DNA from 4 places in the Klebsiella sp. Sb-30 genome. Region 4 is predicted to be linked to each of the others. Evidence: predicted binding sites of a transcription regulator. Region 4 holds the regulator's gene; each other region holds the start of a gene.
The links. The regulator Fur, encoded in region 4, represses iron uptake genes when iron is present. The targets are predictions, from matches to a motif close to ATAATAATGAGAACNACTATCAA.
Positions count from the first base shown of each region.

Region 1: the regulator Fur is predicted to act here: its motif matches at 1,417-1,439, upstream of AC236I_RS23500 (TonB-dependent siderophore receptor).
Region 2: the regulator Fur is predicted to act here: its motif matches at 1,927-1,949, upstream of AC236I_RS06895 (Nramp family divalent metal transporter).
Region 3: the regulator Fur is predicted to act here: its motif matches at 1,995-2,017, upstream of sufA (Fe-S cluster assembly scaffold SufA).

Region 1 covers NZ_CM172749.1:5,026,630-5,029,789, reverse strand. The annotation lists gene AC236I_RS23505 (MltF family protein) at 1-1,025, opposite strand, end outside; gene AC236I_RS23500 (TonB-dependent siderophore receptor) at 1,703-3,160, shown strand, end outside.
Region 2 covers NZ_CM172749.1:1,437,312-1,440,471, reverse strand. The annotation lists gene mgrA (L-glyceraldehyde 3-phosphate reductase) at 1-94, shown strand, start outside; gene AC236I_RS06900 (DUF2502 domain-containing protein) at 248-598, shown strand; gene AC236I_RS06895 (Nramp family divalent metal transporter) at 648-1,886, opposite strand; gene AC236I_RS06890 (NupC/NupG family nucleoside CNT transporter) at 2,233-3,160, shown strand, end outside.
Region 3 covers NZ_CM172749.1:2,208,544-2,211,703, reverse strand. The annotation lists gene sufC (Fe-S cluster assembly ATPase SufC) at 1-55, opposite strand, end outside; gene sufB (Fe-S cluster assembly protein SufB) at 87-1,574, opposite strand; gene sufA (Fe-S cluster assembly scaffold SufA) at 1,577-1,954, opposite strand; gene AC236I_RS10330 (hypothetical protein) at 2,722-3,039, shown strand.
Region 4 covers NZ_CM172749.1:3,735,390-3,738,549, forward strand. The annotation lists gene ybfF (esterase) at 1-262, shown strand, start outside; gene ybfE (LexA regulated protein) at 396-689, shown strand; gene fldA (flavodoxin FldA) at 839-1,369, shown strand; gene fur (ferric iron uptake transcriptional regulator) at 1,662-2,114, shown strand; gene AC236I_RS17490 (ChiQ/YbfN family lipoprotein) at 2,446-2,778, opposite strand; gene chiP (chitoporin ChiP) at 2,826-3,160, opposite strand, start outside.

The DNA of each region.
Region 1 (3,160 bases), 1.3 Mb from region 4:
CGATCGCCGTATTTACGGAAGATATCCACCATCGCCAGAAATTTCTGCCGTTCCTTCTGCGCGGCGGCATTTTTGACATATTTCGCGTTCTTCAGATAGCGCAACAGGATGGTATTTCCCAGCTTGCTGCCCTGACCGTTAGCCTTCACAAAGTGGTTTAGCGAGGCGAGAAGCTGCGGGCTGTTTTTACGTACCGCCCAGCCGATGCTGGCATCTTTACGCAGGACAATGTCCTGATGCACCTCAATTTTGGGAAAAACTTGTTTCCAGAACAGAGCCTTATGACGATCGACGACCGTCAACGGAATAAGGCCAGCGCTGAGCATTTCTATCAGGTCCTCATCTTCGAGCGATTCCGGAGCGGCTGCGATAATAACCGGCGGACGAGATTCTTTCGCAAAGTGGGCATTCAGGGCGACCAGGCTTTGGTAATAGCTTGATGACTGACGAACAAATACCTCTTTGCCAGAAAGTTGTTCCAGGTTGGCGACTTCCGGTGAACCTGGCCCGGAGAGCAGGAGCTCCTGAACATTGGAATAGAGCGGTATCGTGAAGTCAGCCTGCTGCTGCCGCTCCTCGGTAACCGTAAGATTTGCGGCGACGATATCTCCTTTGCCGGCAACGAGTGCGCTGAAAAGCTGGTCGCGGGCCACCGGGACGAAAATGATCCGTACCTTGAGATGGCGATGTTTGAGCTTTTTCTCCTTCATCAACTGTTGATTAAGGCTGCGTTCGTACTCAATAAAGATGTCATGCGTTGCCCCGCGCTGGGTGCCTTTGTCGATAAAGAAAAAGGTTTTGCTGTAAGTGGTTAACACTCTGATGACGCGTCTGTCGAGCATACCGGGGAGATCGCCTTGCCAGGGCTTCTGCATCTCTTGCGTATTGAGTTCCAGCGCCTCTCGTTTTTCCTGAGGCGGTGGTTTCTTTTCCCCAACTGCCGCATAAACGGAACCGGCAAACAGCAGGGCAATAAGGCAGGCAAAGCTGGCGATAGCGGGTCGTTGAAATGAGAGGATGTTCATGGAGAGAGGCTCCGCAGGTGCATCCCTTTATTTTAGTCAACTCTGGGGGGGTTAGCCTGTTCGTTTTCCCGACCGCGCGGGGAGACATCGCCGGTTGTGTCAGAGGCGAGCGCGACTTTTGTGCTGCAAAAAGAGAGACTCTTTGCCTCGATTCTGGCAGGCATATTGCTGGGCGGGCTATGCTCTCTGTTGTGGGGTATTCATTTTATTTTTATAAAGGGATCAGCAGCCATAAATGATTATGGAGATAATATGATTGAATAATGTTTTTTTTATGTTGTTGTAAGTGTTGTTATTAATTATTTGAGTGTCTTGAGAATATTGTTTGTAATTTATCCTGTTGTTTTATTTGTTATATTTTAATCTGTTTCCGCTGTTTTACATTATCAACTTGATAATGAATCTCATTTCTAATAACGTGATAACGCACAATAATCATCTCTAAGGCTGATCGAAAGACGCTATCTAAGAATAGTGCAGGCGCGTATTTTTCATTTTTGACAGGGTGAGATTTTATATTTTGGCCACAGGCTAGTTATATCCCGTTCATTCTCCGGGAGGGTCTTGCTATGCCAAAACCAGGCATGAAGTTGTTCGCATGAAAATGATTGCCGCTGTTTATCTCAGGATGAAGGAGGCGCGCCCCGACAGCAAAAAAAGAAAACAGGGCATACTCCATGAAACGAAACTCACACTACTCGCTGGCCGTGCTAATTCATCTGGCTATCTGGGGCGCGGCGCTACCCGCGCAGGCCGCCGACAGCAGCATACCGGAAGAGGCAAAGGACGCCGACAGCGCTGCGGCCAAAAACGAAGAGACGATGGTCGTGACCGCTGCCAGACAGACCTTACAGGCGCCGGGCGTTTCAACGCTCACGGCTGACGAAATACGCAAACACCCGCCGGCACGCGATATCTCCGAACTGATTCGTACTCAGCCGGGGGTGAACCTCACCGGCAACTCGACCAGCGGCCAGCGCGGGAATAACCGGCAGATCGATATCCGCGGTATGGGACCAGAGAATACGCTGATCCTGATCGATGGTAAGCCGGTGACCAGTCGCAATTCGGTACGCTATGGCTGGCGCGGCGATCGCGATACGCGTGGCGACACCGGTTGGGTTCCCGCGGAGATGATCGACCACATTGATGTGATTCGCGGCCCAGCGGCGGCGCGCTATGGCAACGGCGCAATGGGTGGCGTCGTGAATATCATCACTAAGCCTGTGAATAACGAATGGCATGGCTCCTGGAATACCTACATGAATGCGCCTCAGCACCGAAAAGAGGGGGCGACGAAGAGGACGAACTTCAGCCTTGAGGGGCCGATGTCGGACAGCGTGAGTTTTAATTTATGGGGCAATCTGAGTAAAACCCAGGCTGATGCCCAGGATATTAACGCCGGCCACGAGGCGGAGCGGACCGGCAGCTATGCCGGATCTTATCCTGCCGGGCGTGAAGGGGTGGTGAACAAAGATATCCACGGTAAGCTGCGCTGGGAATTTGCCCCCATGCAGGCGCTGGAGTTTGAAACCGGCTATAGCCGCCAGGGCAACCTTTACGCGGGCGATACGCAGAACACCAATACCAGTACGCTAGTGAAAAGCATGTACGGTAAAGAGACCAACCGAATTTACCGTCAGACCTACGGCCTTACCTGGACCGGAGGCTGGGACAACGGCGTTACCAGCAACAGCTATGCGCAGTATGAACATACCCGTAACTCCCGTATGAATGAAGGTCTGGCGGGCGGGACCGAGGGCATCTTCTCCAGCAGCGAATTCTCGGATATCGATCTGGCGGACGTTCTGCTGCACAGCGAGGTCAATATTCCGTTTACCCTGGGCGTTGAGCAGAACCTGACGCTGGGCACCGAGTGGAATCAGCAGCGTATGAAAGATGGCGTGTCGACCACCCAGGCGCTCTCTTACGGCGCCATCGACGGTATTTCGACCTCCGGCCGCACTCCTTACAGCAGCGCCGAAATTTTCTCGCTGTTTACGGAAGATAATATCGCGCTAACCGAGAGTACGATGCTGACGCCGGCTCTGCGTTTTGACCATCACAGCCTCGTCGGTAATAACTGGAGCCCGTCGCTTAATCTGTCGCAGGGACTGAGCGACGACTGGACCCTG
Region 2 (3,160 bases), 2.3 Mb from region 4:
AACCACACAGCTTGATGATGCCGTGGGGATGCTGGCGAATCGCCATTTCGGCACCGAAGAGTGTGCGGCAATTGACGCCATCCTTGCGGCGTAAACTCAATTTTACTTTAGCAAAAAGTGCTCTTATCCGCGATTTAGGAGTTCATCCAATGCTGCGGGGCTTTACCGCCCCGTACTATCACGTTAACAGGCCCAATGAGCGCCAATATCATCCGGCGCTCAGGCCCCGATCGTGAAGGAGAAGAGTATGTTCAGGTCACTGATTCTGGCTGCGGTGCTTTTGGCCACAGCGCCACTGGTTGCAAATGCCGGAGAGATCACCCTGCTGCCATCTGTAAAATTACAAATAGGCGATCGTGATAATTACGGTAACTACTGGGACGGTGGTGGCTGGCGCGACCGTGATTACTGGCGTCGTCACTATGAATGGCGCGATAACCGCTGGCGTCATCACGATAACGGCTGGCATCGCGGCTGGGATAAACGTAAAGCCTACGAACGTGGCTATCGCGAAGGCTGGAACGACCGCGATGACCGACGCGGCGGCTGGGGACGAGGGCCAGGCGGCGGTCGCGGCCACGGTCATGGCCATCATTAATCAAAAAGGGGAGCCAGATGGCTCCCCTTTTTCATGGCTATCGACATGATTACAGTCCGAAAATCGTACCGACCAGTAGCCAACCATTAAGCAACACCACAACGCCGACAATCACCCACCCCGTCCGTTTCACCCACAGGGTATTGACCAAATCGCCCATCAGCTGCGAATTACTGGTGAAAATCAGCAGCGGGACCAGCGCCAGGGCGATGCCAAAGCTCAGCAGCACCTGACTCATCACCAGAATTCTCGTCGGGTCCAGTCCCATCATAATGACAATAAACGAAGGCAGCATCGTTACCGCACGACGAAACCACAGCGGAATATGGAAACGAATAAAGCCCTGCATGACGACCTGTCCTGCCAGTGTTCCCACCACCGTCGATGACAACCCGGCGGCCACCAGACTGAGGCCAAAAATGGTGGCGGCCGCGTGGCTCAACAGCGGTTCCAGCGTCAAATAGGCCTGATCCAGGTCGGCAATCCCCGTGTGGCCGTTAAAGTGAAATGCGGCGGCGGCGGTGGCCATCATCGCCAGGTTGACAAACCCGGCAATGGTCATCGCAATCGCAACGTCCCAGCGGGTGGCGTGATAACGCTCTTTTCGCGTACCGTCGTGCAGATTCTGCGTTAACGACGAGTGTAAATAGATGACGTGTGGCATGATCGTCGCGCCGAGCACACCGGCGGCAAGGAACACGGCTTCACCGTTCGGCAAACTCGGGACGACCATCCCTTTCGCCAGCGGCGCCAGCGCCGGTTGCGAGAAAATCAGTTCCACAATGTAGGCCGCAGCAACAAACAGCAGTAAACCACCGATCGCTTTTTCCAGCGGCTTTTGTCCGCGACGCTGCAGCATCAGGATTAAGAAGGTGGCAATCCCGGTTAATATTGCGCCCTGCAGTAACGACACGCCAAGAATCAGCTTAAAGCCAATGGCTGCCCCAATAAATTCGGCGAGGTCGGTCGCCATGGCGATAATTTCCGCCTGCACCCAGTAAAACCACACCACCGGACGCGGATAGTGATCGCGAATCTGTTCCGCCAGGTTCTTACCCGTAGCAATCCCGAGTTTTGCCGATAGCACCTGAATCAGCATCGCCATCAGATTTGCCCATACCACTACCCACAGCAGCTGATAGCCGAAGCTGGCGCCCGCCTGAATATTGGTGGCGAAGTTGCCGGGATCGATATATCCAATGGCAGCAATGAACGCAGGCCCCATCAAAGCGAGCTTCATCTTGCGCGCTGCGCGACCGCTGCTATTCTCAACGCGACTGCTAGTCATTTTCTGCCTCTGAAATATAGCCTTTGCTATGTTTTATGTTATCAAAATGCGAATGATTATCAAGTTCATTTAGGAAGATGATCATTATTGCTTTGATAGGGGGGAACGATAGCGGCTAACAACGAAAAAAGTGGCATTGATGAATTTGCATCTCGCCAGATCACAGATTAGTACAATCTAAGCAACTTTTAAAACCTTTACGCTACATAACAAAAATGTATGTTTGATCACTAATTTGGTGATTAGTCACAGTTCATTGCAATAGTGTGGATTTGATCTCGTTTTCTTTGGTCTTGTTACATAGAATGTGCACAGAAATTTAACCTGCCTCATATTTGGAGCAAATATGGACCGCGTCTTGCATTTTATCCTCGCGATCGTAGTGGTGGCTATACTGGCCCTTCTGGTCAGCCATAACCGTAAACAAATTCGTATTCGTTATGTTATTCAATTACTTGTCATTGAAGTTTTGCTGGCATGGTTCTTCCTGAACTCTGATATCGGTCTGGGTTTTGTGAAAGGCTTCTCCGAGATGTTCGAAAAACTTCTCGGCTTTGCAAACGAAGGGACAAACTTTGTTTTCGGCAATATGAATGACAAAGGCCTGGCTTTCTTCTTCCTGAAAGTTCTCTGCCCTATCGTCTTTATCTCTGCGCTGATCGGGATTTTGCAGCATATTCGTATCCTGCCTATCGTCATTCGCGCCATTGGTACCGTGCTGTCCAAGATTAACGGCATGGGCAAACTGGAATCATTCAACGCCGTCAGTTCCCTGATTCTGGGCCAGTCAGAAAACTTTATCGCCTATAAAGATATTCTGGGCAAAATGTCGCGCAACCGGATGTACACCATGGCTGCGACCGCGATGTCGACCGTCTCCATGTCTATCGTCGGTGCCTACATGACGATGCTGCAGCCTAAATATGTCGTAGCTGCGCTGGTGCTCAACATGTTCAGTACCTTTATTGTCCTGTCGCTGATTAACCCGTATCGCGTCGAAGAAAGCGAAGAAAACCTGCAGATGTCCAACCTGCATGAAGGTCAGAGCTTCTTTGAAATGCTGGGTGAATACATTCTGGCAGGCTTTAAAGTTGCCATTATCGTTGCAGCCATGCTGATCGGTTTCATCGCCTTGATCTCCGCGCTGAACGCCCTGTTCGCTACCGTTACCGGCTGGTTTGGCTACAGCATCTCCTTCCAGGGGATCCTTGGCTACATCTTCTATCCGGTTGCCTGGGTGATGGGCGTACCGGCAGGGGAAGCGCTGCAGGTGG
Region 3 (3,160 bases), 1.5 Mb from region 4:
CGCGCAGGATCTCTTTGTCTTCAACGGCGACCTGCAAGTTTTTGATACTTAACATCTCATTTCCCTTAATTCGTAAAGCCTGGCGCTTAGCCGACGCTGTGTTCCAGACTGATAGCCAGCAGTTTTTGCGCTTCGACGGCAAACTCCAGCGGCAGCTCCGAGAAGACATCTTTACAGAAGCCGTTGACGATCATCGAGATGGCATTGTCTTCGCTGATGCCGCGCTGCAGGCAGTAGAACAACTGGTCTTCGCCGATCCGCGAAGTGGTGGCTTCGTGCTCCAGCTGCGCGCTGTCGTTGCGACACTCCACGTACGGGAAAGTGTGCGCCCCGCAGTCCGGCCCAATCAGCATCGAGTCACATTGGGTGAAGTTACGCGCGTTAGTAGCCGTCGGCATAATTTTGACCAGCCCACGGTAGCTGTTCTGGCTTTTCCCGGCGGAGATCCCTTTCGAGATAATCGTCGAGCGGGTGTTTTTGCCGATGTGGATCATCTTGGTGCCGGTGTCTGCCTGCTGGTGCCCGCTGGTCAGCGCCACGGAGAAAAATTCGCCGATGGAGTTATCGCCGCGCAGAATGCAGCTCGGATACTTCCAGGTGATGGCGGACCCCGTTTCTGACTGCGTCCATGACATCTTGCTGTTTTCACCTTCGCACAGCGCGCGTTTGGTGACGAAATTCAAAATCCCGCCGGTGTTGTTATCTCCGGGGAACCAGTTCTGCACCGTGGAATATTTCACTTCGGCATCTTTGTGAATAATCACCTCGACCACCGCCGCATGCAGCTGATAGCTGTCGCGCACCGGGGCAGAACACCCTTCGATATAGCTGACATAGCTGCCTTCATCGGCCACCAGAATGGTACGTTCGAACTGGCCGGTTTTTTCCGCATTAATGCGGAAATAGGTCGACAGCTCCATCGGGCAGCGCACTCCTTTTGGCACGTAGATAAAGGTACCGTCAGAAGCTACCGCCGCGTTGAGGGCGGCAAAAAAGTTGTCATTCCCCGGCACCACGGTGCCAAGATATTGCTTCACCAGCTCCGGGTGGTCGTGGATCGCTTCACCAAACGAACAGAAAATAATCCCCTGCTCCGCCAGTTTTTCCCGGTAGGTTGTCGCTACCGAGACGGAGTCGAAAATCGCATCAACCGCGACTTCACGCCCTTCGCGTACCGGCACGCCCAGCAGGTTAAAGGCCTCTTCGACTTCCTGAGTCAGATAGGCGCCGGGGCCGGTTTGCTGCACCGCACCAGGCTCAGAAGCGCAGGTGTCGTCGCAGTTACCGCAGGACGGCGCCGAGTAATAGCTGTAATCCTGGTAGTTGAGCTTTTCATAATGCGCTTTCAACCAGTGCGGCTCCTCCATCTCCAGCCAGGCGTGATATGCCTTTAGCCGGAATTCGAGCATCCACTCGGGCTCGTTGCGGCGGGCGGAAATGGCGCGCACCACCTCTTCGTTGATGCCTTTCGCCAGCTCATCGGTCTTTAAGCGGGTAAAAAAGCCTTCTTTATAATTGAGCGGCCCGTCGGACCAGGTTTTGACATCGTCAGTTGCTTCAGTATTACGAGACATAGTTACTCCGCCTGAACCCCAAAGCTTTCGCCGCAGCCACATTCGTGCTGTGCTTTCGGGTTATGAAACTTAAAGATTTCATTTAATCCTTCCCGAACATAATCCAGCTCCGTCCCATCGATAAACGGCATAGCCTGCAGCGGTGCCCAGAGTTTCGCCCCGTCGCGCTCAAACAGCAGGTCGTCTTCTGCCGGCTCGGCAATCAGCTCGAGTACGTAACCAAACCCGGCGCAGCCGCTGGTTTTGATCCCCAGACGCAACCCCTGCTTATCGGGCTGTTGACTCACCAGATCGCGAATATGGGCGGCTGCCGCTGGGGTCATCATCAGACCCCGCCAGCTAAATTCATCGGGATTGAAGGTTCCTGTATCTAATTCCATCGCTCTACCTCATTGGTTAGCGCCATAAGGGCATACGACCATGTTAATGATAACGATTATCACTTCAACCCAGCCGGAGAAGGGATATTCCCCTTGCGAACCCTTTTATCTCGCTTTTTATAAGCATAGACCCTCCCCCGCAGGTTATCAGGTGACTATTTTGTAATTTAATATATTGATAAATAATAAGTTATTTAGTGTTTTGCAGAGGTATGGCGGGCAATGGGAAAGGTGCATCGGAAATACCTATTTTTGAAATCGAAAAGAGTCCATTCAGCATCCGTAGCACTTACTGTCAAATCAATAGCTTGTTATTTGTACCGGACGACGACAAGGCGCTATCGGATCTACCCCTTTAGCATTATCTATAACCATCCTTCTGGATGGCTATTTGTTATCCGGTAAAGCGAAGCGGTTATCATGTTAAATTCGGACAAAAACCAGGAATAAAGGTTTTTTCTCTACTGGTAAATTGATGTACAATTCCCGCCTAAATTTCCTACAGTTTTCGGCCCTGTGTCGGAGGCACTGCTTACCTGGAGTTTGTCCGTACAGGATGATAGATATCAGTATTATGTCGATGTGCATGGTGGTACTGCTGGTGATGAGCGTACTGCTGAACTAAGCCAGCCACAAACCCTGCCTGCCACGCCGGAGCTTCACATTCGTTATGAAATGAGGAGTTTTGGAGGATTCGCCCGCCGTGGGATTGTTCGTCAATGACCTTGCCTCTAAGATTCCAGCCACATTCCAACGAGGTAACGAAGATGAAAGGAACAATCATTGCTCTGTTAGCCACCGCGTCAATTGTCGCGGCCAGTGCATTTGCGGCAGATAAAAATGACGGCCCTGCTCCCGCCGGTAATAATGCCGGACAGCCGGTGATGGACATGCCGCAAGGGCGTGGTCCAATGCCTATGCCTCTGCCGCCATTCCCGCCGAGAAAACCGGTATTATTCTCTGCAACGGTTGCCACCGATAACCCGGTTGAGACCATTAATAAACTGACCGCGCTGATCCCGACAGGTAGCGCGAAACATTATGAAGTGCGCGTGGAAGTCGTTCCCGCTCCCGATATGCCCTGAGTTATCCTGGGGTCATATACCGGTAGCCTTGAGCGGCTGATGTCAGCCTCATAAAAAAAGCTGCCAGTGAACGTGGCAGCTTTTATTTTGCGTCTTCTTTCGTGCTCAATATCTATATCCT
Region 4 (3,160 bases):
GCGCTTCAACGTACCGGTATTATGGGATCAATATCCGCACATCGTGGGCTGGCAAACGGTTCCTGCCTGGCCTCATCCGACCCTGTTCATCCCGGGAGGCAACTCGCCGTACGTCACCGATGAGTATCGCGATACCCTGCTCGCCCAGTTCCCACAGGCGCGAGCGCACGTCATCGCCGGCGCCGGCCACTGGGTGCATGCGGAGAAACCGGAAGCCGTCCTGCGCGCCATTCGTCGCTATCTGACCGCTTTGCAGGCTTAACTGGCTAAAAACTGCCCGACCGCGCTGCAGAATGCCCGCGGTCGTTGGCGCAGCGGTTCGCCTGATGTATTATGGCGCGCTATCTGTGTCGGCTATAGCCCGGCAACTTGTTTCCCCGAAGTCACTCTGAATCATGGCAAAAGAACAAACGGACCGTACGACATTAGATTTGTTCGCAACCGAGCGTCGCCCGGGTAGACCAAAGACCAATCCGCTTTCGCGCGATGAACAACTGCGCATAAATAAACGCAATCAGCTCAAACGCGACAAAGTTCGCGGCCTGAAGCGTGTGGAGTTAAAACTCAACGCTGAAGCGGTTGATGCGCTCAACGAGCTGGCGGAAGCTCGCAATATGAACCGCAGCGATTTGATCGAAGAGATGCTGATGAACCAGCTGGCAACCCTGCACAGCCGGGATAAAGCCTGAAAATCCTCAAAAAAACACTTTCATGTAGCAGAGTGTGCAGTCGGGCGTGATTGCTGTTTCCGCGCCCTCCCCTGTTCTGCTATGATTGCCGTTATCTGCGGGCATTACGCCACTACCACATCATTAAGTTTCAAGAGGTTATTTTACTCATGGCAATCATCGGCATCTTTTTTGGCAGCGACACGGGCAACACCGAGAATATTGCAAAAATGATTCAGAAGCAGCTTGGTAAAGATGTTGCTGATGTTCACGACATTGCCAAGAGCAGCAAAGAAGATCTGGAAGCCTACGACATCCTGCTGCTCGGCATTCCGACCTGGTACTACGGTGAAGCTCAGTGCGACTGGGATGACTTTTTCCCGACGCTGGAAGAGGTCGACTTTAACGGTAAACTGGTTGCGCTGTTTGGCTGCGGCGATCAGGAAGACTACGCGGAATACTTCTGTGACGCGCTGGGCACCATCCGCGACATCATTGAACCGCGCGGCGCCACCATCGTTGGCCACTGGCCGACCGCGGGCTATCATTTTGAAGCCTCTAAAGGCCTGGCGGATGACGATCACTTCGTCGGCCTGGCTATCGATGAAGACCGCCAGCCGGAACTGACCAACGAACGCGTGACTCAGTGGGTTAAGCAGGTCTCTGAAGAGCTGCACCTCGAAGAAATCAAAAACGCCTGATGATTGTGCGGCGTTACCGTTAAGTTTCGCCGCATTAATAGATAGAAGCAATCAAACTAATAGCTACAAGTTTTTAACTTTTAATCACATATCTGTACAATGTCCTCTGATTTAACGAGGTCAGGTGACGTAGTTTGTAGCTGGGACCTCGTTTTTGACAGCATACAAGGCCCGATACTTGCAGTTTTCATTTAACGATGGCAGTTCTATAATGAGACGCATTGCATCGGGTGATTCTCTGTATTACTTCCGCTGATGGAAGTAGATCGTTTAGCAACAGGACAGATTCCGCATGACTGACAACAATACCGCATTAAAGAAGGCTGGCCTGAAAGTCACACTTCCACGATTAAAAATCCTGGAAGTCCTGCAGGAACCGGATAACCATCACGTCAGTGCGGAAGATTTATACAAGCGCCTGATCGACATGGGTGAAGAGATTGGTCTCGCTACTGTTTATCGCGTGCTGAACCAGTTTGATGATGCTGGCATTGTGACTCGCCACAACTTCGAAGGCGGTAAATCTGTTTTCGAACTGACCCAGCAGCACCATCACGATCATCTTATTTGCCTCGATTGTGGCAAAGTGATCGAATTCAGCGATGAGTCTATCGAAGCGCGTCAGCGTGAAATCGCCCACCGCCACGGCATCCGTCTGACCAACCACAGTCTGTACCTTTACGGTCACTGTGCGGAAGGCGACTGCCGCGAAGATGAACATGCACACGACGCGCTGGAAAAGTAATTTCCCACCGCGTGGACCACAAAAAGCCAACCTGACGGTTGGCTTTTTTATGTGCAAACGCCTACCCTTTTCTGCGCGCGGTATGCTCGTCGAGAGCACGGGTAAACGGTTCCTCATCCCAGCGGTTTGCCAGCGCTTCTCGTACCAGAGCCTGTTGGGTTTTCGGTACCATTCCACCTAATGGTGGGTCGGTATCAAGATTGGTGGGGAATGAGTAGCCCCGGGCAGCCACGGCAATCAGTGCCTGAACATCGCCACAGGATTGCGCGCCATGAAAAACGCCTGATGGTTAACATCAGGCGTTTTTACTGACAGGATCTGGCGCCCGCGATCAGGGCCTGGTGTTGTTGCTGCGAATCTCTTTCCAGATACGATCGCAACGCGCTTTCACCGCCTGGTCATTGCCGGTACGGGTCGCCTGAATACACTGTTGGTAATCCAGAACGCGCACGCTTTCCTGGTTGGCAAACGCCTGATGCTGTTTATCTTCTTTCAGCACGTCGAGAACGCTCTGGCAGGCCTGAACCTTATCCGGATTCCCTTCCGCCGTATTGATACAGGCGCTGTAAGCATCTTTTAGTTTCGTATCTTCTTTTGGCGCGGGGGACTGCGTACAGGCTACCAGGCCCGATGCCATAACCGCGATGAGCAATAGCTTCTTCATAATTGACCTCTCAGGTTTGCGGCAGGTTTACGCCTGCCGCCGCGGCATCAGAAAATAGTGAACGGAGCAATAACCATGAACTTCACGTCACGCTCATCCTGGAAGATATTGCCATAGCCACCGCTCCAGCTCGGGATGTCGGAGTGGTTGTCGTATTGGGTAAAGTGCAGTTTAAACAGCGTTCCTTTTGCCCGGCCGTCCTGTACGGTGTACATGGCATCGAGGCTATACGCGGACTCTTCCAGCCGTTTGTCCGGATTGTAATAGGCGTCCGGCGTGGACATTCTGCCCGGTTTGGCATCCCATGCGTAGACGTAAGAGGCGCCAAACGCCCAGCCCGGCATATTCCAGTTTTTCATGTCATACATCGCGCCGAAGAACA